3 regions of the Lysinibacillus sp. HST-98 genome follow, and region 3 is predicted to be linked to each of the others. Evidence: riboswitches for the same ligand, from Rfam matches in the RefSeq annotation. Region 3 holds a riboswitch; each other region holds the start of a gene.

Region 1 (11,163 bases), on a different contig from region 3:
GTATCGGTTCGATTACAATCGCTGTTATTTCTATCCTATTAGCACTTGGTGCACAAACATTAAACGTGGCATTCTTAGTATCTTTAGCATTCTGTATTGCAGGTTCTGCTAACCTTCCAGTTATTATTTACACAATTTATTGGAAACGCTTCAATACAGCAGGTGCTGTTACTGCGATGTTAACAGGTTTAATCTCTGCGTTAGTATTAGTTGCTATGTCTCCAAACGTTTGGAATCCAGTTGAAGGTAAGGCAATTTTCGTTGGTGATCCATTAATTATGTTAACGAACCCAGCCATAATCTCTGTACCACTTGGTTTCCTTGGTGGTTTCATCGGCACATTACTTTCTAAAGAAACAGATGATGCGAAGTATCGTGAAGTTGACGTTAAAGCAAACACAGGTATTTCTGTACAGGACGTATCTCACTAATACACTCGACAGCCTCGTAAGTATCTTGCTTACGAGGTTTTACTTTTTCTCCCCTATTCGCTACTATAGAATTAAAAATGAATTGGAGGCGATGCTCATGTCACAATCTAAAGCTAAAAAGAAGCGGATGCACATTAAACGCACCGTTGGTAAAGATGTTGAAAAAAATCGACAATCTATCTCTTTTAGTACACATGAACGTCTAACGAAAACAAAAAACGAAAAATTAGAGCATGATTATACGAAATATAAAAAGCAGTATAAGGACGAATAACTCGTACCTATACTGCTTTTTCTTATTAAAGCCGATAAAATGTTTTCGTGTTTTGCGTAATAATTTTGGCCGCTTCCTGTGTTGATAGCCCTTTGATGGAGGCAATCACCTCAATCGTTGAGTGCATCATCCAGGGAGATGTACGCTTCTTCGTAAACGGTCCCTCAAACGGCCAAGGACCATCCGTTTCTACCATCATCAAATCAATCGGATACGCATAAATTAGCTGTTGAATTTCCTCTTCGTACAAGCAATCTGGGGTTATGGAGATAAAATAACCACGCTCTATCATGCGCTTCACAATAGCTTCATCCCCTTTAAACCAATGAAAATGGGCTTCGTGAAGCTGATGCTTTTCCAGCAAATCACACACAACATGGGCGTCCTCATATACTGCGTGTAACACAATTGGCTTGTCCAGTTCCTTCGCCAATACAACAAAACGCTCTAATAACGCCACATAGGGACGTTCATCAATCCCTTGCTCTTGTCTTAAATAATAAGGTAGACCCACCTCACCAATAGCAACCATGTCATCCTGATGCGAACGAATCCAATCGAATAATGCTGTCTCATCATTTGGACTTAGTAAAGGCTGTTCAGGATGAAAGCCAAAAGCAGCCTTTACTTGCTGATAGCTTTTCGATAAACGCAACGTTCTTTCACAAGAGGAAAGTTGCATGCTAACCGCGATTACAGCTTTCACCTCTTCTAATAAGGAAGGAATTTCCTCATCGGTGTACTGATCCAAATGAATATGCGCATCAATCAACATACATATCACCCTTTTCCTCCTGTAAATACATAAATAATTGTTGCTTTAACGCTGTGAATGCTGCAGAATGTCGAATTTCCTCTTTCCGAGGTCTCTCAAATGGCACGATGATTTCCTTTTTAACGGTTGCTGGACGTTTGGTTAAAACAAGTATGCGATCTGCTAAAAAGAGAGCTTCCTCAATACTATGTGTAACAAATAGAATGGATTTGCGATACTCTTCCCAGATAGATAAAAGCCATGCTTGCATTTCCAGTCGAGTAAATTCATCCAACGCAGAAAATGGTTCGTCTAAGCATAAAATCGGCTTTTCACTGACCATTGCTCGAATAAAGGACACACGCTGCTGCATACCTCCAGACAGTTCGTTCGGGTAGGCATGGATAAAGGAGGCAAGACCAACCTTTTCTAACCATTCCTTGGCACGTTCAATATTCGGTTTATGCTGTAATTCCTCTACAAGCGTGACATTTTCTACTATTGTACGCCAGGGTAATAGACATGGTTGCTGTGGCATATAGCCAATCGTTCCTTTTTTTCGTTGGATATCCTCTCCATTTAGTAAAATGGCTCCTTGATCAATTGGCGAAACACCACCAATTAATTGAAAAAGTGTGCTCTTACCACTGCCTGAAGGACCAACAATGGCCACAAACTCGCCATCCTTTACGTCAAAAGAAAGTTGATCAAGTACTTTTAGTGCATCGAAGGATTTAGCGATGTTTTGAATGCTGAGCATGATAGCCTCTTCCCTTCACCATAAATTTTTCAATTAAACGAATACCGCTAAACAATAGTAAGCTCAAGAGAACAATCGCAAAAATTGCCACAAATACGCGATCTGTACGGAAGGAGGACTGGGCTAGGGTCATGTAAACACCAATACCCTTTTTTGCACCAAGCCACTCCGCAATCACAGCCCCCATCACACTATATGTAGCCGCAATTTTAATGCCTGAAAAAATCGCAGGATAGGCATAAGGCCATTCCAACTTCCAAAAGGTTTGTGCCTTTGTAGCACCAACCATGTCAAAATAATGCTTTAATGCTGGAGCTGTTTGTCTAAATCCATCCATCGCTGCAATGACAATCGGGAAAAAGCACACAAGACAGATAATGATAAGCTTCGGTAATAAGCCAAAGCCAAACCAAATAATAAGTAGCGGTGCCAAGACTAGAATAGGAACATTCTGCGACATAATAAGAATTGGATAAAACAGTTCTCGAATAAAATTAAATCGATGTAACACTACTGCCACCGTTAGCCCACAAGCGATGCCAATGGCCAAACCTAGTAGAGCTAGCTGTACCGTAGCAAATGCATGTGGTAGAAAGGTTTGATACGACTGGATGGCCTCCGATAAAATACTACTTGGTGCGGGTAATAACCAATGAGGAACTTCAGCGAACCGCACGATTAGTTCCCATATGAATAAGAGGAAGGCGATAAAAATTATCGTCCTTCCCTTCTGTAATGCACGTTTCATTACTGATATTTCTCCGTTAATGTATCCATCGTAATACCCGTTGGCTGATATAAAATTTTCACTTGTGTAATGACATTGATGGCACCAAGCTCGATCATCTTCTCATTCATTTTTTCAATGATTTGGAGCAATGTTGAAAGCTCACCTTCCATCGTTGTTTCCAATGGATGTACCTCATATTTCACCCCAGAAGCATCGATCACCGCAATTGCTGCATCTACATACGGTATAACATCTTCATATTTCTCTGTCTTCGGAATGATTTGTACACTGATTAATGAATTTGCCATCTTATTTGGCCTCCTTTTTAGGTAAGAACTCATTAGTAAAGGCTTTTTTCGCATCAAATTCGCCCTCTAGTACTTGATTGCTAGACATCCATTTCGCATAATTTTCCCACACAGAAAGCTTTTGCTCTCCCCATTGCTTGGCATCATCCTGGTATTTATCAGCCAGCCATTCCTGACTTTTATGCACTAACACTTTATCTAAATCAGGGGCAACTTCGATTAAAATATCCGCCGCTTCACTTGGGTTTTCAATTGCGTATTCATAGCCCTTCGCTGCCGCTGCCACAAAGGCTTTGACTACATCGGGGTTGTCCTGTATCATTTTTTCATTTGTAGCTAAAACGGGCGTATAATAATCTAATTGATCACTATACTCTGTAAGATATAGCATATTAATCTTTTCCCCACGTAGCTCAGCCTCAATACCAGTCCATGCATAATAAATCCAAGCAAAATCAATGTCTTTTTCCATCATTGTGAAGAAATCTAAATCCCCAGCATTGACAATATCTAGCTTATTAATATCTGCCTTTTCTTTTTGCATTAGTGATTGTAAGACAGCTTGCTCTAATGGCGCACCCCAACCACCATAGGTTTTACCTTCAAAATCCTTTGGCGATGTAATGCCCTTTGAAGCAATAGAAGCAAAGCCAGATGTATTATGCTGTATAATTGCTGCGATTGAGACCAGCGGCACATTCTGTACTCGTGCCTGTGTTATGCCTTCCTGATAGCTCACGCCAAAATCTGCCTTGCCAGAAGCAACAAGCTGATCTGCGCCCGCCTCACCAGGCATAATAATATCAACATCTAAGCCCTGTTCCTCAAAATAACCGAGTTTTTTCGCAACATATAGTCCTGTATGATTTGTATTCGGCGTCCAATCCAGTACCACAGACACCTTTTTCAGCTTGTCAACAGCCTGCTTATCCTCCTTGTCACTACAGCCTGCTAATGTTAATAGTGCTACCATTAGAATAAATAACCATTTCTTCATGCAAAAGCCTCCCAGTTTGTAATATGAAAGTGTTCATGAATGAATGTTGTCACCAAAAGAAAGCGTATATACAATGTTGGCAAGTTGTTGCTCGAAACATAAAAAAACGCCTAGGATTCCTCCCAGACGTATCGCAATCAATCTTCAAAACTTTGCTTTTTTGAATAGATGTTCCCTACGCTGGTACGAGCCAAATCAGGTTCAAAGGGTCAGCGTCTTTCGGACACAATCTCAGCTAGCAATTACTAGCCCCCCTACATTCTTTCGCTATGAACTTTTCGATGATTATTATACCCATAGTTTCACTTAAATGACAAGGTGCTATTTTTGAAAAGAGCTTAAAGCCCAGCACTCCTAAGAGACTGGGCATTCTTTTAGCTTGGTTTCTGTTCTTTTTTGGCTGTGACAACATGAGAGATTGCCCCATCTGTTGCAATATCCACTTTAAATGAACCGTTGGAATGGCGATCCGCACGAGACAATGCTTGCACGTCTATCACCTCTTGAACACCTTTTTCAGTTTCAATCACAACCTGCTCCCCGTCTGTTGCTTGAACAACTGCCACAATTCGGTGAGGGTTAGCTTTTAACTCCGTTAATACTTTTAGTCCACGTTTTGCACGACCTGCTACTTCAACTTCAGCGACATTCATTTTCTTCACGGCACCACGCTGTGTCACAATCACTACATATTGGGTAACATCAGGCTGTAATACATTGACGCCAACTAAGGCTTCTCCATCTTTTAGTGTGATCCCTTTCACACCGCCTGTTTTCACACCTGTCACAGGTAGTTCCTCCATTGGGAAACGAATCGCATAGGCTGTATCCGTTGTGAGCATCAGCTCCACGCCATCTGTTACAAACGAGGCATAGATCATCGCATCACCAGCCTTGACGTTCATCGTTTTAATAGGCTTTGAATAACGTGTCACTGCATAGTCTGCGAGTGGTGAGCGCTTAATTTGACCATCTTTTGTGGCTGTGAAGACATACGTATTTGGCTGTTCAAATGTTTCGAAGCCATAAACCGCAATAATCGATTCATCTTCCCCTGTTGGGACAATACTTGAAATATGCTGGCCGAGATCCTTCCAGCGTATATCAGGCAGCTCATGAACAGGCTGATAAATATAATTGCCTCGATTTGTGAACAGCAATAGATGGTGCTGTGTATTTAAGTTTGCTTCATACAATAAATAATCTGAATCCTTCATGGCAAAATCTTGCCCATTTGAAGCGGCATGAGAACGTGTGGATGTGCGTTTAATATAACCATCCTTCGTTACTGTTACGACAACCTCCTCACTTGGCACAAGGACATCCAATGTAATTTTAATTTCTTCAATTTCTTGCTCAATCTTCGAGCGGCGAGGCTCTGTAAAGCGTTTCTTAATATCAAGCAGCTCTTGTTTAATAACACGCACAAGTTTAGCCTCACTTTGTAGAATCCCCTCTAGCTTCGCAATTAACTTATCTAACTCGTCCTGTTCCTGACGAAGCTCTGTAATATCCGTATTCGTTAATCGATATAATTGCAGGCTTACAATGGCCTCTGCCTGTACTTCTGTAAAATCAAACTTCTCTTGTAAATTAAGCTTTGCATCCTTCTTATCATTAGAAGAACGAATCGTCGCAATGACTTCATCTAAAATAGAAAGAGCTTTAATTAATCCATCTACAATATGAGAACGGTCCTTTGCCTTTTGCAAATCATAAATGGAACGGTTTGTTACCACTTCTTTTTGATGGGCAATATACGCATCTAGCAATAATGGTAATGTCATCATCGTAGGACGACGATTATGAATGGCAATCATATTAAAATTATAAGCTACCTGTAAATCCGTTGTTTTAAACAAGTACTGTAAAATTCCTTGTCCTGGTACATCCTTTTTCAGCTCAATTACCACTCGTAAGCCTGTACGGTCTGATTCATCACGAATTTCCGCAATGCCTTCTAGTCGTTTATCTACACGTTGCTCATCAATTTTTTTCACAAGATTCGCTTTATTTACATCATATGGTAACTCAGTGATAACAATTTGCTCTTTACCACCCTTGATTGGTTCAACAACTGCTTGTGCACGGACGATGATTTTACCACGACCTGTTTCATACGCCTTTTTAATGCCATCAACACCTTGAATGATGCCACCCGTTGGGAAATCAGGCCCTTTCATCACCGTCATCAATTCATCTACAGTAACATTAGGCTTGTCTAAGCGCATCAACACAGCATCCAGTACTTCATCTAAGGCATGTGGCGGAATATCTGTCGCATAGCCAGCGGAAATCCCTGTAGAGCCGTTGACTAAAAGGTTAGGAAAACGTGCTGGTAAAACAGTTGGCTCCATATCCTGATCATCAAAGTTTGGCACAAACTCGACCGTTTTCTTGCCAATATCTCGTAGCATTTCAGCAGCAATAGCAGATAGTCTTGCCTCTGTATAACGCATCGCAGCTGGAGGATCGCCATCGACTGACCCATTGTTCCCGTGCATCTCAATGAGCATATGACGTGCCTTCCAATCCTGACTCATCCGTACCATCGCTTCATACACAGAGCTATCGCCGTGCGGATGATAGTTACCAATTACGTTACCCACTGTTTTTGCGGATTTACGGAACGGCTTATCATGTGTGTTGCCCTCCGTAAACATCGCATATAAAATACGGCGCTGTACTGGTTTAAGACCGTCACGTGCATCAGGCAACGCGCGGTCTTGAATAATATATTTACTATAGCGACCAAAACGGTCACCCATCACTTCTTCTAACGGTAAATCTTGGAACTTTTCTGTACTACTCATGCTTGGTCCTCCTCTTGTTGGATGAATTCATTCTCTAGAATGTTAGAATCATCCTCCATACCGAAGTCTACATTGGCTTCGATCCATTTACGACGTGGTTCTACCTTATCGCCCATTAACGTCGTGACACGTCTCTCCGCACGTGCACCATCCTCGATTGTGACACGAATCAATGTCCGTGTTTCAGGGTTCATCGTTGTGTCCCATAGTTGGTCTGCATTCATCTCGCCAAGACCTTTATAGCGCTGTAATATGTAACCCTTGCCAACCTTTTTGATGGCCTTTTGTAAATCGCTTTCTGTCCAAGCATATTCAATGATTTCTTTTTTTCCAGTACCTTTTGAGACTTTATAAAGCGGCGGTAGTGCGATATAGACCTTCCCAGACTCAATAAGTGGACGCATATAACGATAGAAGAATGTTAATAGCAAGACTTGAATATGTGCCCCGTCCGTATCCGCATCGGTCATGATGACTACTTTATCGTAGGCAGAATCTTCCACCGCAAAATCCGTACCAACACCTGCTCCAATCGCATGGATAATCGTTGAAATTTCTTCGTTTTTCATAATATCTTGTAGTTTGGCTTTTTCTGTATTGATTACTTTCCCGCGCAATGGCAGAATCGCTTGGAATGTACGGTCACGACCTTGTTTAGCAGAGCCACCCGCAGAATCACCCTCGACTAAATACAGCTCATTTTTTGCTGCATTACGTGACTGAGCTGGCGTTAATTTTCCAGATAGGATCGTACTACCCTTTTTGTTTTTCTTGCCATTTCGTGCATCCTCACGCGCTTTACGAGCTGCTTCACGCACTTGCTGCGCTCGAATCGCTTTACGAACAAGAGAAGCTGATAACTCTGCATTTTCCTCTAGCACATACAAAATTTGCTCAGACACTACGCTATCCACGGCAGAACGAGCCTCACTTGTCCCAAGCTTGCCCTTTGTTTGTCCTTCAAATTGCAGTAAATGCTCTGGAATACGAACAGACACGATCGCTGCTAAGCCCTCACGAATATCTGTCCCCTCAAGGTTTTTATCCTTGTCCTTTAACAAGCCAATTTTTCTTGCATATTCATTAAAGACACGTGTCAATGCTGCCTTTGCACCCGTTTCATGTGTACCACCATCACGTGTACGGACATTATTAACAAATGATAAAATCGTTTCTGAATAACCATCGTTATACTGGAAAGCGAACTCTACTTCGATTTCATCCTGTACGCCTTCTACATATTTTACTGGATGAAGGACATCTTTTTCCTCATTCAAATACGCAACGAAAGCCTCGATGCCATTCTCATAAAAGAACACATCGCTCTTGCCCTCCTCGCGCTCATCAATTAATTCAATTTTTAAGCCCTTTAATAAAAAGGCTGATTCGCGTAATCGTTCTGCTAACGTATCATAATTGAATTTTGTGACAGAGAAAATTGTTTCATCTGGTAGGAAATGAACAAGCGTTCCTGTCTGCTTGGTCTGCCCAATATTTTCAAGTGTTGTGACAGGCTGTCCTCCATGCTCAAAGCGTTGACGATACTTTTTACCATCGCGATGAATTGTCACCTCTAAAAATGTTGAGAGCGCATTCACAACGGAAGAACCAACACCATGTAAACCTCCACTTGTTTTATAGCCACCTTGACCAAATTTGCCACCAGCGTGTAACACAGTAAAAATAATTTCTGGTGTCGGTTTGCCCATTTTATGCATACCGGTTGGCATCCCACGTCCAAAGTCGCGTACACTCATACTTTGATCTTTATGAATTGTGACAATAATATGAGATCCAAAGCCAGCCAGTGCTTCATCTACCGCATTATCTACGATTTCATACACAAGGTGATGAAGTCCACGGCCATCCGTCGAACCGATATACATGCCAGGTCGTTTGCGTACCGCTTCTAATCCTTCTAATACTTGTATAGCGTCATCATTATAGACGCTAGGTGACTGTTTATTCGTCAAAAAAATTCCCCTCCAAAAAACAAACACATGTTCTATTTATGTTCTCATCCTAATAATAATAGCATTTCCTGTCAATAGCTAGCGACAGGTCCAATAAAATTTTAAAAATTGCTCACAGTTTTGATTATTTTTATTAATAGTAAACATCTTCAACAGTTGCTTAAAATTGGTATTTAAGCAAGACAGACTGCTTCTAGCTTCCATCATCATTTGACGCATTGAAGCCTACTAAGTTGCAAAATATAGTTGTGATGCTTGCAAATAGAAGCACACTACCTCGTGTCTTGTGATTAAACAGGATAAAGTTAGACTTCTATTCTACCAAAGGAATGAACGATTGACAAAATTGCCATTTTGCCTATATTTTTATAAAGGTTTTAGTGCTTCCTACAAATTTATGTCTAAAAGCCTAGTCCTCGCTAATAGATTCTCTTTTGTATTGATTCAAGACTTCGGATGAAATCTCCTTCATAACATTGTAGATTAGCAAGAAAAAGTGTAAAATACTTGTTACAAACTATTAGTACCAAGTGATGGACTATGAATGAAAGGAGTCCAACTATGATCAATGGACTTATTATTTTATGTGCTTATCTAATCGGCTCTATACCTTCTGGATTATGGATAGGCAAAATTTTTTATAATACCGATATTCGTGAACACGGGAGCGGTAATCTTGGTGCAACCAATACTTTTAGAACATTAGGGAAAAAGGCTGGTATTATTGTTACGGTGATGGATGTCCTAAAAGGGACTGCCGCTGTCTTACTCGTGACACTTCCTGTTTTCTCTGATACTACACTCCACCCTTTATTACTGGGGCTTGTCGCCGTAATCGGTCATATGTTCCCGATCTTCGCCAACTTCCGTGGTGGGAAAGCTGTGGCAACGTCAGCGGGTGTATTATTAGGCTATTCTTGGCCACTCTTTGTCCTACTATTTATTACCTTTATTGTGACATTAAAAATCACAAAAATCGTCAGCTTAACATCAATGATAGCCGCTTTAGTAGCGCTTATCTATGCAATCGTTTATTATTTTATAACAGGTGACTTTGCATTAGGCATCTTGGTAGCCTTTTTATTTACCTTTATTATTTATCGGCACCGTGCCAATATTGCTCGTATTAAAAACGGCACCGAACCAAAGGTAAAATGGCTGTAGGAAGAGAGGAGCATTTGAAATGAATATTGCATTGACAGATGAAGCCCTACAATGGTTCAAACATGAAATGGAAGTTGAACCTGGTGATACAATCCGTTTTTATGCACGTTATGGTGGCTCAAGTCCGTTTCATGAAGGCTTTTCACTAGGCATGACACGTGAGGAACCTATTGCTATAGGTGTGCAGACAGAAATTGATGGTGTTATTTATTATATTGATGAGAAAGATCTTTGGTTCTTTAACGATCACAATTTACATGTTGATGTTGATACAAGTAAAGATGAATTACAATACGACTATCGTACATAAAGCAGTCTGTCCTTTCAATAAATGAAAGGACAGACTGTTTTTTATTTATTCCAAAACAAGACACACAAAAGTCGCAAGGAATGTGATATTGCCACAAATAGCTAGATTTTTCATATCTCTTTCGTTTATCTCTCAAAAAAATTGTCCATTCTAAAGGTAATGAACCACCAATTGAGGAGGAAAACACATGTCCATGTCTAACCATACCGATACCTCCCCATCCCATACAACGAACGATTTATTGTATACTTCCCTATCTAAAAATATAAAAATCATTCAACAGTCACTAGGGCATAGTAATGATATTATCATACGGGAAATTGCGATTGGAGAAACTGATCCCCATAGCCTCGCCATCATTTCCATTGATGGCTTATCGGATAAAACGACTATTTCTAATTCTGTTATCGATAAACTGATGGCAAATATTGAAGAAGAACAAGATATTGAAATAACAACCATTAATCAATATGTTCGGAATTCCTATTTAACAGTAGGCGATGTCACGAATATTGAGCATTTCACAACACTCTACAATGCCATTCTCAATGGTGAAACGGTTATTTTATTAGATGGCTTTGCTGAGGGGATTGTGACAAGTACAAGAAGTGCCAAAGATCGAGCTGTCACAGAGCCATCGACGGAATCC
Region 2 (11,163 bases), on a different contig from region 3:
ATGCTGTGCAAAGCTTTGGGAAATTAGCAATATCCTTTAAAGAAGAAGGACCTGACTGTATTTCTATCTCTGGCCATAAAATACATGGCTTTAAAGGCTCAGGAGTGTTAGCATTCCGTAAACCCATAAGATGGCAGCCCTTTGCTCTTGGTGGAGGTCAGGAATTTGGTATGCGTAGTGGTACTGTAGCAGTTTCGCAAGCTGTTGCTTTAGCGAAAGCGGCTCGACTTGCTGTTGAAACAATGAACGAACGCACAAATAAATACCGTCAATGGCAAGATGAAATCCGCACTCAGCTAGAAAGTTACGGCGAAGCAGTCCATGTGTTATCAACCCCACAGGGAGCTGCGCATATTGTGTCATTTAGTGTTCGAGATTTAAAAGGGGAAGTCATTATTAATGCTATGCAAAAACGTGGTGTCATTGTGTCGACATCAAGTGCATGTTCTTCCAAGCAAACGAAAACAAGTCATGTAGTCGAGGCGCTTCACCTTGATGAGCATTATAAAAAAGGTGTGATTCGCCTTAGCTTTGGCGCACATAACACAATAGAAGATATAGAAAACTTTAAACAAGTACTAGCAGAAGTAATGTTGGAACTCAAAGGAGAAAATAAGTAAATGATTTGGAAAGAAATTTTAATTAGATATGGTGAGCTTTCTACAAAAGGTCGCAACAAAATGGATTTTATCCGCCGCTTACGTGAAAATATTCGTCATGCCTTTGCAGATTTAGGTCAACTGCATATTCGCACAGAACGCGACCGTATGTTTATCGCCATAGAAGACGAAGCACAAATGCAAATGCTAATTACAGGTTTACCTAAAATTTTTGGTATTCAATCATTTAGCCCTGTCGCTGCATGCGAAAAAGATATGGACAGTATGAAAAAGCTCGCTATCACGATTATGGAGACATTTAAAGACGAGCCACATACATTTAAAGTAGAGGTAAAACGTACTGATAAAACATTTCCTTTAGAATCTCATGCCATTCAACGTGAGATCGGGGGCTATGTTTTACCACAATTTCAAAATTTATCCGTTAAAGTGAAGCAGCCTGATATTGAGCTACGTGTAGAAGTTCGCCATGATGCAACTTATATGATGGCACAAGTCATTCCTGGTGCAGGTGGAATGCCTGTAGGATCAAATGGCAAGTCTTTATTAATGCTATCTGGCGGTATTGATAGCCCTGTTGCAGGTTATTTAATGATGAAACGTGGTGTGCGATTAGAGGCAATTCACTTCTTTAGTCCACCTTATACAAGCCAAAATTCATTGGAAAAAGTTAAAGTGCTTGCCAATGAATTAACAAAATTTGGTGCTAGTATTCGTTTACATGTCATTCCTTTTACTGAAATACAAGTTCTTATTAAAGAAAAAGTACCTTCTAACGTATCGATGACGACAACACGCCGAATGATGTTGAAGGTTGCTGATCAGGTGCGTGAGGAAATTGGTGCACTTGCTATTGTAACGGGTGAAAGTCTGGGGCAAGTAGCGAGTCAAACGCTTGAAAGTTTAACAGCAATAAACGCAGTAACAAATACACCTATCCTTCGTCCGCTGATTTCAACTGATAAATTAGAAATTATTGATATTGCAGAAAAAATCGGCACATACGAAACATCTATTCAGCCATTTGAAGATTGCTGCACGATTTTTACACCAGCAAGTCCAAAAACAAAACCGAAGCTTGAAAAGGTTGAGCATTATGAAAGCTTCTCTGACTTTGATAAATTGATCGAGCGAGCAGTGAAGAATCGCGAGGTCTATATTTTCCCTAAGAAAGAAGAACAACAAGATAAATTTGCAGATCTACTATAAGGATTTAAAAGCCGTCTCAAAGCCCATTTTGAGACGGCTTTTTTGTATGGATATTGTTATTCCAATAGAGGTACAATTTACCTCTAAATTTTTTGTATTAAAAATCTAATATCGCACATTCTATATTCACAAGGAGGTGAGAAACATGGCTTCAAACAACAACCGTAGTTCAAACCAGCTTGCAGTACCTGGTGTACAACAAGCACTAGATCAAATGAAATACGAAATTGCACAAGAATTTGGTGTTCAATTAGGAGCTGAAGCTTCAGCTCGTGCCAACGGTTCCGTTGGTGGTGAAATCACTAAACGTCTTGTACAAATGGCAGAATCTCAATTAAAAGGTATGCCAAACAACAACCAATAAATGCTGATTAAGCATTTATAAACTTAAAACCAGTGACCGTAAAAGGCACTGGTTTTAGTTTGTTTATTTGTTCATTTATTTATACGAGTTAGAGATCTAAATGTAGCTACTGTATAATCAACATCTTTGCTTTGACAGATAGCTGAAATAACAGCAACACCATCAACCCCCGTTTGAAATACAGAATGTGCATTTGTGAAATTTATTCCACCAATTGCGACAATTGGTAATTCAGGATAAAGAGAATGAGCCTCCTGTAAAAAAGATGTGCCACATGGTGGTTGTGCATCGCTTTTAGAGGATGTTGGAAAGATTGGACCGATACCAACATAATCAGCTTGATGGTTAATAGCTATTTGCAATTCTTCCTCGCAATGGACAGATACACCAAGAATCATGTTCCCAACTCTTTTACGTGCTACACCTACAGGTAAATCATCTTGTCCGATATGAACTCCATCAGCTCCGAGTCGTATCGCTAGATCAACATCGTCATTAATGATAAAGGGCACATGATATTGATGACATAGTTTTTGACATTGGCGTGCAAATTGTTCATAGGCAAGTCCAGTTAACGCGTGAGGACCTTTTTCGCGAAATTGAAACATTGTAATGCCTGCTTGCAAGGCTTTTTCTAGGATATAGAGTGGTTGTTCTTGAGGAGGAACATTGCTCGTACCCATAATAAAATAAAGCTGCAAATCCTCACGTTTCATGAATAATCACCTCACAGGCTTCCTTATGCTGTTGATAAGCAAAATGATTAGTGGGTCCATGACCATTTCCAATCGATAAATTATACATAATAGCTAATTGGATATATTTTTTAGCTTCTATAATGGCATTTTCCAGAGTAAATCCTTGTCCAAGAAAAGCAGTAAGTGCTGCGGAAAATGTACATCCAGTACCATGCGTATTTTTTGTTTGGATTCGTGGAGACTGCATCGAAAAAGAACGTCCATTTTTAAAAAATACATAATCAATGGCATAAAGTGGATCTGCTAAATGACCACCTTTAATGATGACACATTGTACACCTAGCTGTAACAAGCTTTGAGCTACTTCTTTCATATCTTCAACATGATGTATAGCTCTCCCCGAAAGTGCCTCTGCCTCTGGTATATTGGGCGTAACAATCGTAGCAAGTGGTAGTAAAGTTGAGCATAAGGCATCGATAGCTTCTTGCTGTAGTAGGCTTTCTCCACCTTTTGCAATCATCACCGGATCAACAATCAGTGGAATGTTTAGCTCACTGATCGTGTGTGCAATTGCTTTGATAATATTTGAGGAATAAAGCATTCCGGTTTTAATCGCAGCGATTGGAAAATCTTCTACCAAGGCCTCGAATTGTTTTTTTATAAAGGAAACGTCAATCGGGCAAACACCTGTTACACCCAAAGTATTTTGAGCAGTTAAAGCAGTAATCACAGAAGTACCAAACACTTCTAATTCCTGAAATGTTTTTAAATCAGCCTGTATACCCGCTCCACCACCACTATCTGAGCCAGCGATTGTTGTTACAATATGCATGAAGCTGCACCATCCTTTGATAAGCGATGTATAGCATTGAGTAAGGCTATTTGAAAATCACCAATGTCTGCAGTAAATGCGGATGCCAGTACACCTGCTTTTTTATAGTAAGTAAGTGTTTCCATTAATTGTTGGTAAGGATTATGGCTTACACTATAGGCTGCGCCACAAATTGCGCTAAGTAAACAACCTGTACCCGTTACTTCTATTATTTGTGGATGACCACCAGCGATCCATTGGCTATGCTTGCCATCTGTTATAAAATCGCGTTCTCCTGTGACAATAACAATGCATTGATAGCGTTGAGCCAATGATGTGGCTTCTAATTCCATAGCGATAGTGCCATGACCACTATCGACACCTTTTTGTTGCCAATTTACACCAACTATTGCTGCTAGCTCGCCGAGATTACAGCGAATCACGGCAAAGTGTATGTTTTCCAGTAAGTATCTTACGGTTTCCTTACGATAAGTTGTGGCTCCAACTCCGACAGGATCTAAAATAACAGGAATACCAAGTTTATTGGCTTTTTCACCTGCTAATAACATGGCACTTTTTGTGCGATCGTTAAGTGTTCCAATATTAATTAATAATGCTTGAGCAATGGCCACCATCTCCTCTACCTCCTGGCAGTCATCGGCCATTACTGGTGAAGCACCTATCGCTAATAAACCATTTGCTTGAAAATTTGCCACTACATAATTGGTTATACAATGGATAAGTGGTTGCTGTTGACGAATTGTTTGAAAAATCATTGTAGTCCTCCTTTAGGGATGGACGTAAGCATGCAAAAAGGCTCTTTTTGTGTAAAAATGCACGAAAAGAGCCTTTCATCTGAAAAACGATGTTTATTGCTCCCTACGTCAGTATTAACTAACAGGTTCAAAGGGTCAGGTTTTACCTTCTCAACTCTTATGAGTCCCCCTGCAATCTTGCTTTTAGTTGACCAAAATGTACCATACTTTTCATTTGTATTCAATAGCAAGTTTTCCTATAGATAAAATGTGACCGATGCCATATAGGAGAGTATGATAGTTGTCATGACTTTACCGAAATTAAGCACAAACCATTGAAAATGCTGAAAAAAGAGTTTTATAATGTGTCATAACAAAAGGGGGCAATTGCCATGAAAAGACAAGATTTAGTTGCACCAGAATGGTATAACATAGTAGAGGAAATTGAAAAATATGCTCAGGATGCAACCAAAAATGCTTTAATCATTTATGAAGAAAACCAAGACATCCAATGTATTACATATGCACATTTATTGGAAAAAGCGAATCAAGCAGCACATGTATTCACCAAGCAAGGTTTAAAGAAAGGTGATGTCATTTTAGTGATGGTACCACGTTCAGTGGAAGCATATATTGTGTATATTGCTGCATTAAAAGCGGGTTTAACTATTATTCCAAGTTCTGAAATGTTAAGAACAAAGGATATTGAGTATCGAATTCATCATGCAAATGCTAAAGCGGTTATTGCATTTGAACCCTATATTGAACAGTTCGATAAAGTAGGGAATTTACAAGACATCCAACAATTTGTCATAGGGAATGCACATAAACCTTGGCAGAACATACTTGAAAAAATGCATAATCAATCTACAACCTACATAAATCCTATCCCAACAAAAAGCACAGACAATGCATTTTTAGCCTATACAAGTGGAACAACAGGAAATCCAAAAGCAGCAGTGCATACGCATAGTTGGGGCTATGCTCATTTACGAACAACAGCACCACATTGGTTGGGTGTACAAGAAAATGATATTGTTTGGGCGACTGCAGCACCAGGCTGGCAAAAATGGATATGGAGTCCGTTTCTAGCTACTTTAGGCAGTGGAGCTACTGCATTTGTTTACAAAGGTAAATTTGAAGCAGCTTCTTATTTAGCATTGCTTCAGAGATTCAAAATCAATGTACTATGCTGTACACCAACTGAATATCGTTTTATGGCAGCGCTTGATAATTTACATGAGTATGATTTAAGTGCAATTCGCCAAGCTGTATCAGCTGGTGAGCCATTAAATAGTGAGGTCATTAGAGTATTCTTGGAAACATTTAAATTACAAGTGCGAGATGGCTATGGACAAACGGAAAATACATTATTAGTAGGCACAATGGTAGGGATGGAAGCAAGAGTTGGCTCTATGGGAAAACCTACTCCTGGCAACACTGTTGAAATTATTAATGATGTGGGCAAACCCGTTACAATCGGAGAAGTTGGTGATATTGCTGTTCATCGTGAAACACCAGCCCTCTTTAAAAAATATTTAAATGATCCTGAACGTACAAATTTACAATTTCGAGGGGATTGGTATATTACAGGAGATCGTGCCTATAAAGATGAAGATGGCTACTTTTGGTTTGATGGTAGAGGAGACGATGTTATTATATCCTCAGGCTATACAATTGGCCCTTTTGAAGTAGAGGATGCTTTAATGAAACATCCAACCGTAAAAGAGGCTGCTGTTATTGCGAGCCCTGATAAAGTAAGGGGAAATATTGTCAAGGCATTTATTGTTCTGCGCAATGGTGAAAAAGGTGATGAAGCGCTTATTCAAACACTCCAAAGTCATGTGAAATCATTAACCGCTCCTTATAAATATCCACGTGCTATTGAATTTGTAGAGGAGCTACCGAAAACATCTTCTGGGAAAATTAGACGTGTCGAATTACGACAACATGAAATCAAACACCTCCAATTATAATCATTTCCTAGGAAATAATGTCGAAAATCAAAGTTCATCAAAGGGATGGACTTTGATTTTTTTATTTTTTTTAGGTAAGGTAATATGAGGAAATACATAGTGTAAAGCTTTTTTGTTTAATTATTGCATAAAAAATGAAACAAATTGGCAAGTCATACGTATTACGTGTTGAGGAGGCGGAAAGACATGAATGTAAAAAGGTGGGTTGCTTTAGTAGTGGCAGGTATTCTCTTATTATTTTCGTTAGGAATTAATACCATTTTTGCGCTATTTAAAGCGGATTTCCTAGGTAATTTTGATAGCTTAATGGCAGGTAATAGCTTAGATGTATATGAAAATGTCATTGAAGGTGAAAATTTTGATAAGCGAATTGCTTATTTAAAGGTAGATGGAACGATTCAAGATATCGGCTCAAGTACATTGTGGCAACCAGTTGCCTATGATCATCAATTTTTCTTAGAACAATTAGATAATATTTTATATGATGAGTCCATACAGGGTGTTGTTTTAAGCGTTAATTCACCAGGTGGTGGTGTAAAGGAATCTGCAGATATCTATAAAAAGCTACTAAAAATTAAAGAAGAACGACAAATTCCAATTTATGTATCAATGGATTCTATGGCAGCTTCAGGTGGTTATTATATTTCGGCACCAGCAGATAAAATATTTGCCCATCGTGATACAATCACAGGTTCTATTGGTGTTATCATGCAATCTATTAACTATCAAGAGCTTGCTGAAAAAGTAGGGGTCAAATTTGAGACGTTTAAATCTGGAGAGCATAAAGATATGCTAAGTCCAATGCGTGAAGTGACAGCTGAGGAACGTGCAATGATGCAAGATATGATTAATGAAACGTACGAAGAATTTGTAGATATTGTAGAGCAAGGACGTAATATGTCTGAAGCAGAAGTGAAAAAGGTTGCAGATGGTCGTATTCTTGGTGGTACAAAAGCGCTTGAAGCAGGGTTAATTGATGAAATTGGTGATGAAGAAGCGGCCATTGCAGCTCTTCGTGAAGATTATGGACTTGAAGATGCGGCTTTATTTGAGTATTCATACGATATGGGTGGCTGGCAATCATACGTAGGTATGAAAATTGGCTCCATGTTCGGTCCCTCTGCTGAAGAAAAAATGCTAATGAAAATCATGACGGACTATAGCGCACCGAAAATGATGTATCTATATGGGGAATACTAAGGGGGGAGCACAATGACAAACAATGAAATTGTTATGCAAGGTTCACCCTCTATGGAAAATGGGTTCTATATAAATACCTCAGGAGAATCAGTAAATGAAAAAAACTATGCATTAAAAACTGCTGGTTTTTGGGTACGATTTTGGGCATTTTTATTAGATGGATTCATCATTTCTGCTGTAGGTGGAATACTCGTCAATCCTATCTTCTATTTAATGGATTGGTCTTTATCTGATTCTGTTTGGTATGCGCCAATTTCTATTATTACAGCAATTTTCTACTATAGCTATTTTGTGCTGATGACCAAGTTCTTTGGGCAAACACTAGGGAAAATGGTGTTTGGATTACGTGTAATTTCATTAAAGCACGATCAGCTAACTTGGTCAGATGTGTTATTCCGTGATTGGATTGGTCGTATTATCAATAATATTTTTATGCCACTGTATATTTTGGTAGTGATTTTACCAGAAAATCAAGGTTTACATGATTATTTTGCCGATACAACAGTTGTGCACGAAAAAATCTTTATTGAAAAGGCTTCAACACCGACTACTTTACCAAAACAAGAAGAACATGTAGAAATTACTGTACAAGAAGAAAAAATAGACTTAGCCAAGCTAGAGGAAAAAAATGAACAATAAACATAAGACTGTCTCAAATTAAGAGACAGTCTTATCTATTTCTAAGTATGTAAGCTATCATAGTTGCAATTAATTCCCTTGATTTAGTAATATTATGTACATATGATGATTAGGAGGCGTTTATATGGCACAAGTAACATTTAAAAATGGTCCAGTGACACTAGTAGGAAATGAAGTAAAGGTGGGCGATCAAGCTCCAGATTTTACGGTATTAGCGAATGACCTATCACCTGTAACATTAAATGATTCAGAAGGAAAAATTCGTTTATTTAGTGTTGTACCATCATTAGATACTGGTGTATGTGATGCGCAAACACGTCGATTCAATGAGGAAGCAGCTAACTTAGGTGATAATGTAGTCATTTATACAGTATCTGTGGATCTTCCATTCGCTCAAAAGCGTTGGTGTGGTGCAGCAGGTATTGATGCAGTCCAAACTGTATCAGATCACCGCGACCTTTCATTTGGTGAGGCATATGGCGTATACATTCAAGAATTACGTCTTCTGACACGTGCAGTATTCGTTGTGGATGCAAACAATAAAGTAACATATGTTGAATATGTACCTGAAGCTACAGATCATCCAAATTATGAAGCGGCCATTGCAGCTGTCAAAGCACTAGCATAATAAGCTGCTTTTAGGCTAAGATAATACTAGACAAAGGGGCTGTGACAAGTGTTTGTCACGGCTCTTTTCTGCGTGAAAGGAAGTTAGATATGGAAAATATCGAAAAGTTATTTGGTTTGCTAAATGAGCATGCCGAAAAAATCGAAAAAGAACACAGTATAACATTACTAGAAGGATTATTAGATGGGTTAGAGGCATGGCTTGATGGCGAAGTTGATTTTTCTCAAAAAGATGCAACAAAAGAGGATATTCGTAAAGCTATTCAAATTGCTATTTTAAAAGGGATGCGCAAAGGCTCACAGCCGAATCATCAAATGACTCCTGATACGTTAGGGCTATTAGTGGGCTACTTTGTGGAGCAGATTTTTGCAGAGCGTCTTGAAAATGAAAAGATCTCGATCATGGATCTAGCAGTAGGCACGGGCAATTTATTACTGACGGTTATGAATTTATTAGATGGAAAAGTGGAAGCAACAGGTGTAGAGGTGGATGAGCTACTTATTCGCCTTGCTGCGGCAACTGCTGACTTAATAGAACAACCTATTTCTTTATACCGTCAAGATGCCTTAGAAGATTTATTGGTCAATCCAGTTGATGCTGTTGTTTGTGATTTACCTGTAGGTTATTATCCAAATGAAGAAGTGGCGCTCGATTATGAATTATGTCCAGCGGAGGGGATGAGTTATGCCCATCATTTATTCATCGAGCAATCAATGAATTATACAAAGGATGGCGGCTATTTATTTTTCCTTGCACCCGCTCATCTTTTTGAGTCAGAGCAGTCTAAGCAATTACACAAATACATTCAAAAGCATGCGTGGATTCAAGCGATTATTCAATTACCTGACTCTATGTTTGCGAATAAATCATTAGAGAAGAGCATTGTGATTTTACAAAAACAATCGAAGGAATTGAAAGCTCCTAAAGAAGTCCTATTAGCTAAGGTACCGAATATGCAGAATAAGCAGGCACTTGCGCTATTCTTTGAAAAAGTGAAGATGTGGAAAGAGGGCAAGTAATTGCTCTTAAGTGCAAGTAAAAAGGTATCCTATACAAGGATACCTTTTTATGTATTACAAATTAGTTTTCTGGCGTACGGATAACTAGTACGTCACATTTAGCTGAACGTACGATAGCCTCAGATACAGAACCGATTAGGAAGCGTTCTACTGCATTTAGACCAGTTGCACCACAAATGATTAAATCTGCGTCTACGATGTTAGAAAGCTCTTTTGTTATGATATTTTTTGGAGAGCCATACTCGATGATAAGATTAACATTCGTTAAACCTTCATCTTCAGCTTGCTTTTTGTAACCATTTAATAGTTCTTCAGAAAATGCTTGAGCACGCTCTGCAATGGAACGGTCATAAGCTTCGATAGCAGCAAATGAACGAGTATCGATTACATTTACTAGATTTAATACTGCACCTTCGTTTCGTTTTGCAACATCAATTGATTTACGAAACGCGTATTCAGCTTCTTTTGAACCGTCTACTGCAACAACAATGCTTTTATAATGATTAGCCATTTGAAAAACCTCCCTGATTTGTATATGTTGATTATACCAAATGATTTTCTAAAGGAAATACTTTCCGCAAGAAAAATTATGAAAATGTGAAGGCATTTCATGTAGAAATGTTAATTAATTATAAATATCTAATTCCCACTATTTGCAGTGTGTAAACGTTTTTTTGATTGGTTTCAACTACACATGAATCAACGCCAATAACTTCTACTAAGACTCCTTTTTAGTTTTTAAATATAATAATTTATAATGTTATACAACGTTTGAATATTTGTTATTTTGGAAATCTTATAAATTTTATCTGTATTTGCATTAGTTAAAGCTTTTTTTGCAATTGTTTGGTAATATGGAAGTGCAAGGGGTGCATCAAGTTTAGTTACATAAATGATGCTTATTTCTTATGTTATGGAAGGGGATAGGAAACAATGAAGATTGGTATTCCAAAGGAAATTAAAAACAATGAAAACCGTGTAGCAATGACACCAGCAGGAGTTGTCACTTTAACACATGCAGGGCATGAAGTGTACATTGAAACAGGAGCGGGGCTAGGTTCAAGCTTTACGGATGCTGATTACATTGCAGCAGGTGCTCATATTGTTCAAACAGCTAAAGAAGCTTGGTCCCAAGAAATGATTATGAAGGTAAAAGAACCCGTAGCTTCTGAGTATGATTACTTCTACGAGGGTCAAATTTTATTCACTTATTTACACTTAGCGCCAGAGGTTGAATTAACTCA
Region 3 (11,163 bases):
CGCCTTTGCTCTTTTTTATCAAAAATTCAATGCAATTTACACATACTCATTTACTAAATCATTACTTGATAGTAGATATTTAGCCAATGCTTCAATTTCATCGCCAATTGGTTGATCGGCTAGCAATGGTGGACAGAATTCACGCACCTTCTTTAAGAATTTACTTGTAGTAGGAGATAATTGCTCTTCTGCCTTGTCTAAATGAATAGCCTGTGATGCACAAATCAATTCGATAGCTACAACGCGAGCAGCATTATGAACAATCTGACGTACTTGACGTGCCGAAGTTGTTCCCATACTTACATGATCCTCTTGGTTACCTGATGTAGGAATAGAATCTACACTCGAAGGATGTGCTAAAACTTTATTTTCTGAGACAATAGAGGCTGCTGTATATTGAGCAATCATAAGTCCACATTCAATCCCAGGGTTTGTTGCTAGGAATGGTGGTAGCCCTTCATTAAGTTGAGGGTTTACCATGCGTTCTGTACGGCGTTCTGAAATATTGGCCCATTCACATACACCTATTTTCAAAAAGTCCATTGCCAAGGCTATTGGCTGTCCATGGAAATGCCCACCCGATAAAACCTCCCCGCTTTCTAAAACGATTGGATTATCAGTTGTTGCATTCATTTCAGTTTGAACACGGTCCTGTGCGTAGAAAAATGACTGCCAAGAAGCACCATGGACTTGCGGTATACAACGTAGTGAATAAGCATCCTGCATGCGAATTTCACCCTGCTTTGTCACACGTTTACTGCCATCAAGCCACTTACGAATACGCCCGCCCACTAGTTCTAACTCTGGATGTGGTCTTACTGCTAAAAGTGCTGGATCAAATGCCGAGGTAATGCCCTTTAAAGCTTCCAGTGTTAAGCTAGCAGCCATATCCGCTGCAAGACCAATTCGTTCAGCTTCATTGACCGTTAATACACCTATCCCCGTCATAGCTTGTGTACCGTTAACTAATGCTAGCCCCTCTTTAGCTTGAAGTCTAACAGGGGTTAACCCGGCTTGCTTTAGCGCATCACTACCACTCATGATTTCTCCGTTGAACTCAGCCTTTCCTTCTCCCACTAACACTAATGCCAAATGTGATAAAGGCGCTAAATCACCACTTGCGCCAACTGAACCTTGTGACGGAACAATCGGATGAACACCTTTATTAATAAAATTCAACAATAGTTGTACTGTTTCCTCACGAATGCCAGAAAATCCTCTGGCTAAAGCATTGGCACGTAACACCATCATTGCACGTACAACATCTGTTGGGAATGGTTCACCAACACCGGTTGCATCTGATCGTAATAAATTTAGCTGCAATAGCTCAATGTCTTCTTCTTCAATCTTTATATTGCTAAGTTTACCAAACCCTGTATTCACACCATAAATTGTTTGGCCTTCAGCTAAACGCTTTTCGATACGCTCTCTACTTAAACGAATACGTTCTAAACTCTCTGTAGCAAGTGCAACTGTTGCTTGCCCCTTCACGATTTCCTCTATTTGTTGTCTTGTTAATGTATTGCCATCAAGCTCGATGATTGACTTCACATGACATCCCCCTATTCCCTATATGGCTATGTAAATAAGTTATCTTCATTCATATTTTCGTAATTTGAAAACATCAGTATCAAATTTTTTAAGCGTTTTCATATCCAAAGTTGATTTTTGCTGATGATCAATTACTCTATTTACATTGTACTAACTACTTTTTTCAGAATATAGAGAATTTTAATAGAGAAAACAAGACTTTTTTTAGATTACTATGTTATTTTTATTAATAAAACCGTACTTTTATATGAAACTTGAATATTTTAAGAAAGGCTGATGGTATGAAACTGTTATTAATTGATCGCGATCCTACTGACCTAGCAGGAATAAAGTGGTTTTTACATACATACTTCCCTGGAGATGTTTTGATTGAAATGTGTACAAGTATTTCAGAAGTGCCTCAAATTATTCGACAATTTGAACCAGATGCCATACTGTTAAATATCGATTTATTTCCTAATAATCGCCTAGCAGGTCTTTATCGCGATTTACAGAAGCTTTCTGGTGCCATTTTAGCCATGACAACAGAGCCATTATTTAAAAATGCTTTGAAAGCAATTGATTTACAAGTGGCTCATCTTTTTGTGAAGCCTATTGATTTAGAGCTATTAAAGAAAAAACTCACAACCATTTCTCTTCGCACACCCCAGATTACAGAAGATGCGCAAGAGGCTACAAACGATTCCTTTTATAATCAATTATTTTTAGATAATAAATCTGGTTCAATTGAGACAACGATACATTTCACAATGATTGAACCCGAGCATACTGAAACCTTCAATAAGCTTTACAATTGGCTTCAACAGACACCGATTCACTTTCATATGAAAACCTATCCTCTATCTAATAGAATCGTATGTCTTTTTCAAACAAATGATATAAGGATTGTGGAAAAAGATGTACGTACACTTATGAAGGAATGGCGTTTGATTAGTAATAGTTCTTTAAATATCGGCATATATGATGGAACACCTACAACCATTAAAACTATGTATACATTAACAAAGCGTGCACTACATCAAAGTTTTTATGAGGGCTTTGGCCATATTTTTTATGCGAGCAAACAATATGAAACTCAGCCCTTTGATCCCTTACTGACACCAGAAGAGCAACAATTACTAATAAGTAGTTTGGAAGATGGAAACCTAGAGGCCGTTAAAACATTTTTATATCGGCTTTCTAATGAAGGCATATATTATGAGCAAGACGATTTACGCATTCATTTGACGAGTGTCTTAGCACAAATTAGACGCTTTATGCTGAAATATAAATTACATGAAAAAGCGGTTATCGAACAAAACTACCGTCAGCTATTTCACTTAATCATTGAGCATCCTATATTTTATACGATACTCAATGAGATTATTTCTTTCACGCAGACATTAATTGAGTTAGCAACGGTAGCTCGAATAGAGAAACGAGCTGATTATGTTGAACTAGCTATAGAAATAATTGATCAACAATTTAAAGATAGTGCACTGTCTCTTCCCTTTGTTGCTCATAAGCTTGGAATAAGCCCCAATTATTTAAGTACGATTTTCTCAAGAAAACAAGGCTTGCCATTTAAGCGCTATTTACAACAAGTAAGAATTCATCATGCTACAAAAATGCTGCTAGAAACAGATTTTGCTATTAGCGAAATCGCTCATTTAAACGGTTTTGATGATCCAAATTATTTTATAAAATTATTTAAGCAACAAATTGGTATTACACCTAACCGATATAGAAAAAAATAAAAGATTGATTAAAATGATTTTCAATTAGTTGATTTTATTTTCAATAAAGATTCTTATCATGATGTCATTATCCTGACCTTATCGTGATAATTATCTATAATATTGAGATCAGATAAAATAAATTAAAGCTAGAAACTATGTATAATTCGTATGTCTAGCGCATATATTTATAGTTTATACTAAAATACAAATATTCTTTAACGATAATTATTATAATGTACTAGCAATTCTATTTTATATTTGTTATAGTTATAGACGAAGAGTTTGACTCACATTTTTTTCAGGAGGTAAGCTAATATGACAAACGCAAATGATCGTAGCCGTCGCTTTACAACAGCAGGTGGCGCTCCAGTAGTAAGTAACCATGACTCTATGTCAGCAGGTCCACGTGGCCCTCTTTTACTTCAGGATGTATGGTTAGTTGAAAAACTAGCAAACTTCAATCGTGAAGTAATTCCAGAACGTCGTATGCACGCAAAAGGCTCAGGTGCATTTGGTACTTTTACTGTAACGCATGATATTTCACAATATACTAAGGCGAAAATCTTCTCAGAGATCGGCAAGAAAACTGAAATGTTCGCACGTTTCTCTACAGTAGCGGGTGAACGTGGTGCAGCAGATGCAGAGCGAGATATTCGTGGCTTCGCCCTTAAATTCTATACAGAAGATGGAAACTGGGATTTAGTAGGGAACAATACGCCTGTATTCTTCTTCCGCGATCCATTACATTTTACAGATTTAAACCATGTGGTAAAACGTGACCCACGTACAAATATGAAAAATGCCAATTCTAACTGGGATTTCTGGACTTCATTACCTGAAGCACTTCACCAAGTGACAATTGTTATGTCTGACCGTGGTATTCCAGCTAGTTACCGTAATATGCACGGATTTGGTTCTCATACGTATAGCTTTATCAATGCTAATAATGAACGTGTTTGGGTTAAATTCCACTTCCGTACAGAGCAAGGCATTAAGAACTTAACTGGTGCCGAGGCGAATGAGATTATTGGTCAAGACCGTGAATCTTCACAACGTGATTTATATGAAGCAATTGAAAAAGGAGATTTCCCTAAATGGAAAATGTACATTCAGGTAATGACAGAGGAACAAGCTCGTGAGCTACCATACAACCCATTTGATTTAACAAAGGTATGGTATAAAAAAGACTTCCCATTAATTCCTGTAGGTGAGTTCGAGTTAAACAAAAATCCAGACAATTACTTTGCAGAAGTTGAACAAGCCGCATTTGCACCTTCTAACATTGTTCCTGGTATCAGCTTCTCCCCAGATAAAATGTTACAAGGGCGTATCTTTGCATATGCGGATGCACAACGCTATCGTCTTGGTGTAAATCACTATATGCTTCCTGTCAACGCACCAAAATGTCCATTCCGTACTTTCCACCGCGATGGAGCAATGCGCTTTGATGGCAATCTCGGTTCGACATTAAGCTATGAACCAAATAGCTATGGCGAGTGGGAGCATAATTTAGACCATAAAGAGCCTGAATTACGCATTGATGGTCATGCAGGTATTCATGACTTCCGTGAAGACGATAATAATTACTTTGAGCAACCAGGTAAACTATTCCGTCTATTGACTGCGGAAGAGCAACAACGTCTATTTGAAAATACCGCGAATGATATGGCTTCTGTTGAAGAATTCATCAAACGCCGTCACATTCTTCACTGCTATCTAGCTGACCCAGCATATGGTGAAGGTGTCGCTAAAGCGATGGGTCTTTCCTTAGAAGGTATGGACCTTACAAACCCATATGTAAAACAACCAACAAACGTTTAATATTCCACTTTATTATTGATATCCAAATCCAACTTTTACTCCATGTGAATCTACTATTCACATGGAGTTTTTCGATTAAGAAAAGGCCTATGTCTATTTTTTGACATAAGCCTTTTCTTTCATTATTGGTAAATTTGACTGCCTGCTTTTTTAAACTCCTCTGCCTTTTCCTTCATACCTTGATGGATCGCTTCAGTCGTATTCAAATCCTTATCTTTCGCATAATTACGAATGTCCTGTGAAATTCTCATGCTACAGAATTTAGGCCCGCACATAGAACAAAAGTGTGCTGTTTTTGCTCCCTCTGCTGGCAGTGTCTCATCATGATATTCTACTGCACGCTCTGGATCTAGGGACAGATTGAATTGATCACGCCAACGGAACTCAAAGCGCGCTTTAGACAGTGCATCGTCTCGTTGTTGTGCACCTGGATGACCTTTTGCTAAATCAGCAGCATGTGCAGCAATTTTATAAGTGATAACGCCCACACGAACGTCCTCGCGATTTGGTAAACCAAGATGCTCTTTTGGAGTCACATAACAAAGCATCGCTGTACCAAACCATCCAATCATGGCTGCCCCAATGGCTGATGTAATGTGGTCATAACCTGGAGCAATATCTGTTGTGAGTGGTCCTAATGTATAGAAGGGCGCTTCCTTACAAACCTCTAATTGCTTGTCCATGTTTTCTTTAATCAGATGCATTGGTACATGACCTGGTCCTTCAACCATCACCTGAACGTCATGCTGCCAAGCAATTTGTGTTAGCTCGCCTAGTGTTTCAAGCTCTGCAAATTGCGCCTCATCATTGGCATCTGCAATTGAGCCGGGGCGTAAACCATCACCTAAGGAAAAAGCAACATCATAAGCTTTCATAATTTCACAAATTTCCTCAAAGTGTGTATACAGGAAATTCTCTTGATGATGATATAAACACCACTGTGCCATGATAGAGCCCCCTCGAGATACAATACCTGTCACACGATTTGCTGTTAGTGGTACATAGCGTAAAAGGACACCTGCATGAATGGTGAAGTAATCCACACCCTGCTCAGCTTGTTCAATGAGAGTATCACGATAAACCTCCCACGTTAAATCCTCTGCTACACCATTTACCTTTTCTAAAGCCTGATAAATTGGCACTGTTCCCACTGGCACTGCAGCATTTCGAATAATCCATTCTCTAGTTGTATGAATATGTTTACCAGTCGATAGATCCATAATATTATCTGCGCCCCATCGAGTTGCCCAGGTCATTTTCTCAACTTCTTCTGCAATGGAAGAAGATACAGCAGAATTCCCGATATTCGCATTGATCTTTACATGAAAATTACGCCCAATAATCATTGGCTCTGCCTCAGGGTGATTAATATTAGAAGGCATTATAGCTCGTCCAGCTGCAATTTCTGAACGTACAAATTCAGGATTCATATTTTCACGAATCGCTACAAACTCCATTTCAGGCGTTATAATCCCCTTTCGTGCATAGTGAAGCTGTGTCACATTTTTACCTTTTTTAGCACGCAAAGGCTTTCTCGCCAACTCAGGGAAGACATTTTCTTGAATACGCGGGTCATCAACATGACGAAAGCCATTATCCTCCGGTTTAATGGAGCGTCCCTCATATGCTTCTACATCCCCTCGCTCTTGAATCCATGCATTTCGTAAGGCAGGTAAACCTTTCGTAATATCTACTTGGTAGGCTGGATCTGTATAGGGCCCACTCGTATCATATACTCGAATAGGAGCATTTTCTTCATTTCCAAAACTGCCTGTTGTTGGACTTAATGCAATTTCTCGCATAGGTACTAGAATATCTGGGCGTGATCCTTCCACATATACTTTTTTACTTCCTTCAAAGCTAGACATAATGGTAATATTCTTTTCACTAATTGCTGACATGAGCTACTTCTCTCCCTTAAATTTATTTTAATCTAAGGACCGATTCTAGCTCACCCCAACAATCCAAAAATAAAGGCCGAATCCAAAATAATTATTTGGATCCGGCCACGAATGTAAAGGTCTATTGATTGCATACTCTGCAATAGCTTCTTAACTTTCCCACGCTGGTATGAGCCAGATCAGGTCCAAAGGGTCAAGAAACTTTGTAGCGTTCCCCTCTCAGCCTGACTCATCAGACTCCCCTAGTTAATACTATTTAGTTTGATGCTAGTGTAGCAGATAATACTAAGAGATGGAAGTTATTTTTTATCTTACTAGGTAAATAATACTTCCGCAAAATAGATCACAATGGTTACCGTTATACAGCTTACAATGGTTGAAAATAAAACAGCTTGCGCGGCTGTTGCTGATTCTACATCATATTCCAATGCTAGACTAGAACTATTACGGGATGTTGGAAAGGCACTAGCTATAAACAGTGATTGTGCGACGACTCCATCTAATCCCAATATATAAATAATGGCTAATGCAACAGATGGTCCAATAATTAATCGCGTAAAACAGCTGATAAAGACAGTTTTATTAAACATTGATTTCATCTCTAGTTGTGATAATTGCGCACCTAAAGTAATTAAGGCCACAGCAATAAATCCATCTGCTACATGTTCTACTGGAATTTTGATAAACTGTGGAATACCGATATCAAAATAATTCATAGCGACACCTATAATCAGCGCATGAATAATAGGCATTCTAAAGAAATCCTTGATGATTGTCATACCTGACTTTGTAGAAGAAATTAAATTGTATAAACCATATGTGTACGTAGTCATATTTTGAAAGATTACGAGCATGACCTGAATGGCTACTCCAATAGGTTGCGTGGCAAATATCATTTGAGCCACCGGAATACCGTAATTGCCCGAGTTAATAAGCACCACACTATTTTTAAAGACAGCTGCCTCTGTTCTAGCTAAACCTAGCCCTTTTGCCATAAAATGACTGAGTAACATTTGACTACCGATAAAGAGTACAATAAATAATCCGACCTCTCCCAGTACCGATAACTCCACATGTGTTTCATATAAATTTACAAAAACAGCTGCCGGCATAAAGCAATATGTAATAAGCTGAGACAATGCTTTTAAATTAAAGCGAAATTTCTTTTGTAGGATAGCGCCTATTACAAGTAACACTAAAATAGGTACAACAATTTGAAAGAAAATCATTCCGAGATACATCATATCAATGTCCCCCTCTCAGTGTGAATAGTAGTGTTGAATTCCTTCTAGGTCAATTTCGCTGACTTTCACAATAAAAGAAGACTGCCTCTATATTGAAGGCAGCCTTTGCTTTTAAACAAGCTTAAATCGATTTACAACTTCTTGTAGCTCGTTTGAAATATCGTTCATATTTTGAATAGACTCTGCTACTTTTTGTAATTCTGCTTGTTGATCCATTGCAGAAGCACTTACTTGTTCCGCAGAGGCTGCTGTTTGCTCTGAAATAGCCGAAATACTTTGGATCGCCATGATTGCCTGATTTTTATGCTCTAACATGCTAGATAGTTTATTCATTAATTCACTAATAGAATTTGCAATTGAACCTGACAAGTCACTGCTATCTTTAAATGCTAGTTGCGTGCTTTGTACTGACTCATTTTGAGATTGCATTAAATCTGCATTAGATGCAATCACAGCAACTGTCTGCTGAGAATTTTCAAGAATGCTTTCTACTGTACTCTTAATAATTTCTGTTTCATTTTTAGATTGTTCTGCTAGCTTTCTAACTTCCTCTGCAACTACAGCAAATCCTTTACCATGCTCACCAGCACGTGCAGCCTCAATACTTGCATTTAAAGCTAGCAGATTAGTCTGCTCGGTAATGCTTTGGATCGAAGCAATAATCTGATTAATATTGGCAATATTAGAAGCTAATGATTCCATTTGCTGCTGGATACGCCCATTCATTTCATTTGTCTCCATATTACGCTCTCTTAAACTTTCAACCTCAAGCAATCCTTTTTCTGTTGTTACACCTGTTTTATGAGATAGCTCATCCATTTCATTAGAAAGAGCCGTAATCGCATCAATCTGATCTGATAAATCCATCATTCGATAATTTGTTTCTTCTGTATCCTCTGATTGCTTCGAAGCTCCCTGTGCAATCTCGTTGATAGCTACAGAAACCTCCTGACTAGAAGCAACTACCTCATTAAATGCCTCATTTACCTGATTAGAAGATTGGTTCAATAACCTCGTGGAATTTAGTACAGTTTGAATCGCACTATTGGTTTTATCTAACATATTATTATAGGCCACAGCAACTGCACCAATTTCATCAGGCTTAATATATCGATCTTCCACCTTTTGTGTTAAATCCCCTTCGGCTGCAGTTTCAATCGATGCACGTAAAAATTTAAGTGGTTTTAGTTGTTTATAGATGAATAACACACTTGCAGCTGTCATCAAAACCACCATAATAATGGAAGCAATAATCGTAAATACAAATACATGATTATATGTTTCTAGAATCTTTGATTCAGCTAACACGACTTGAACAGTCCATGTTTCGTCAATACCCTCTAAAATCATTGGAGCAAAAACATTATATGCCTTTTCCTTCAGTTGATCAGAGTCAACGTACATACTTGTTAGCTCGCCATTTTCCATTGTCTTACTAATACTTGTCCAAGTAGGATCCTCTTGCATATTGCGCCCAACTAATTCTTCACCAAAACTGTTAGCTGTTAGCACACCTTTATTCGTAATAATTGCCGCATAACCGCCTTCTGGGGCATTCGATTTTGTTAAATCATTTAAAAAATCGATTGATACATCGGCTGTCAATACACCGAAAAATGTTCCGGAAGCATTGATTAATGGCACCGAAATGGTTGTCATTAATACGGATTGTCCGTTTACATTATAATCATAGGGCTCTGTCAAAACTGCACGTCTCTCTTCTTTTGGTACCCAATACCATTCAGAAATACTCTTATCATCAATACCTTCGATTAGAGCAGTCGAGATATCATTTCCGTTCTTACTTAAATAAGGGATAAAACGTTTTTTAGTATCTACTAAAGCAGCTTCAGTTGGTTCTAAAATAATAGAATCTTGCTCAAAGATTGCTCCTACTCCAAGAATGTCATTATTGCTAGCTAAATTGTTTTCCATTACGTCTATGACACCCTTGGTAGACAACGTATTATTCTTCTCCATGCTTTCTATGATACGCTTTGTTGTTTGTAATGTCGTATTGGCTTTCTTAAATCTTTCACTCATAATAGCTGCAGAAGATTCAGCTGATTGTAATGTTCCATGCTCTGCGTCTTCAACACTTTGCTTTTTTATAATAATCCCCGTTATGACCGTATAGGATAAAAATAAAATGAGAAATAATCCTATTATAAGGGAAGAAAGTTTTAAGGCAATTCCTCTTGATTTTTTCATAACTAACACCCCCACTTTTATACTAATAATAATGGATGGATGATTGTATCACAATAAAATATTTAGCGAATAAAGTAGAAATTTTACAGAATTATAGAGAAAAATACCGATACTTCACCAAATATTTATTTTTCAATATAAAGGACTAATGACTTATTTGAATTGAGATTCATAGTAAAACATCCTCTTCTAATTCTAAATTATAGGAAAATATGATATATTAACTATTAAATAGAATGATTGGAGTGACTTACATGAAAAATAAAGCGCTATCAACATTAATGGCCACGGCTATTACAGCGACACTAGTATTACCAATGTCTACTGCGAATGCCGCCTCATCTCAAATTCAATCAAATTCATATGAGACACATGTAGCAGCAGCAAAAAAAGTAATAGGTGAATCCGTAACGATCAAAAACATAACAAAAGATACTGTGATAACATCTAATGGTACATTCAGAATTCAATCGGCATTAAAGCCCCTATTTGATACTTCAAATAAAACTGCATTAACAAATGCCCGAGCTACCATTGTAGTGAAAAATGGTCAAATTACGGACGTTACTTCATTAATATTAAACAAAGCAGGTACAAGCAAAAAATCTGTTTATTTTGATGGAGGTGACGCACAAATCTCGGGAGATCTTACTGTAAACGCTGACTATGTAAAGATTCAAGATGTTAGTGTGGATGGTCAGCTTATCATTACAAATA

What was found. Region 3 has a riboswitch for thiamine pyrophosphate ahead of thiC (phosphomethylpyrimidine synthase ThiC). Riboswitches for the same ligand answer to the same signal wherever they lie in the genome.
Region 1: another riboswitch for thiamine pyrophosphate. It lies ahead of JIN86_RS00090 (ABC transporter substrate-binding protein); the one in region 3 lies ahead of thiC (phosphomethylpyrimidine synthase ThiC).
Region 2: another riboswitch for thiamine pyrophosphate. It lies ahead of thiM (hydroxyethylthiazole kinase); the one in region 3 lies ahead of thiC (phosphomethylpyrimidine synthase ThiC).

The regions. Positions count from the first base shown of each region.
Region 1 is NZ_JAENHX010000001.1:13,062-24,224, forward strand. It holds gene JIN86_RS00060 (solute symporter family protein) at 1-431, shown strand, start outside; gene JIN86_RS00065 (hypothetical protein) at 529-705, shown strand; gene JIN86_RS00070 (TatD family hydrolase) at 731-1,480, opposite strand; gene JIN86_RS00075 (ABC transporter ATP-binding protein) at 1,470-2,219, opposite strand; gene JIN86_RS00080 (ABC transporter permease) at 2,194-2,967, opposite strand; gene JIN86_RS00085 (thiamine-binding protein) at 2,967-3,257, opposite strand; gene JIN86_RS00090 (ABC transporter substrate-binding protein) at 3,259-4,254, opposite strand; TPP riboswitch at 4,410-4,520, opposite strand; gene parC (DNA topoisomerase IV subunit A) at 4,629-7,067, opposite strand; gene parE (DNA topoisomerase IV subunit B) at 7,064-9,040, opposite strand; gene plsY (glycerol-3-phosphate 1-O-acyltransferase PlsY) at 9,602-10,204, shown strand; gene JIN86_RS00110 (HesB/YadR/YfhF family protein) at 10,224-10,514, shown strand; gene JIN86_RS00115 (spore germination protein) at 10,702-11,163, shown strand, end outside.
Region 2 is NZ_JAENHX010000001.1:939,858-951,020, reverse strand. It holds gene JIN86_RS04760 (cysteine desulfurase family protein) at 1-620, shown strand, start outside; gene thiI (tRNA uracil 4-sulfurtransferase ThiI) at 621-1,829, shown strand; gene JIN86_RS04750 (alpha/beta-type small acid-soluble spore protein) at 1,975-2,193, shown strand; gene thiE (thiamine phosphate synthase) at 2,265-2,909, opposite strand; gene thiD (bifunctional hydroxymethylpyrimidine kinase/phosphomethylpyrimidine kinase) at 2,899-3,723, opposite strand; gene thiM (hydroxyethylthiazole kinase) at 3,711-4,478, opposite strand; TPP riboswitch at 4,562-4,659, opposite strand; gene mbcS (acyl-CoA synthetase MbcS) at 4,850-6,433, shown strand; gene sppA (signal peptide peptidase SppA) at 6,620-7,633, shown strand; gene JIN86_RS04720 (RDD family protein) at 7,646-8,272, shown strand; gene tpx (thiol peroxidase) at 8,397-8,900, shown strand; gene JIN86_RS04710 (class I SAM-dependent methyltransferase) at 8,990-9,919, shown strand; gene JIN86_RS04705 (universal stress protein) at 9,981-10,430, opposite strand; gene ald (alanine dehydrogenase) at 10,853-11,163, shown strand, end outside.
Region 3 is NZ_JAENHX010000011.1:138,935-150,097, reverse strand. It holds gene hutH (histidine ammonia-lyase) at 37-1,542, opposite strand; gene JIN86_RS20490 (helix-turn-helix domain-containing protein) at 1,833-3,287, shown strand; gene JIN86_RS20485 (catalase) at 3,585-5,090, shown strand; gene thiC (phosphomethylpyrimidine synthase ThiC) at 5,213-6,991, opposite strand; TPP riboswitch at 7,131-7,245, opposite strand; gene JIN86_RS20475 (AEC family transporter) at 7,306-8,235, opposite strand; gene JIN86_RS20470 (methyl-accepting chemotaxis protein) at 8,347-10,446, opposite strand; gene JIN86_RS20465 (FIVAR domain-containing protein) at 10,701-11,163, shown strand, end outside.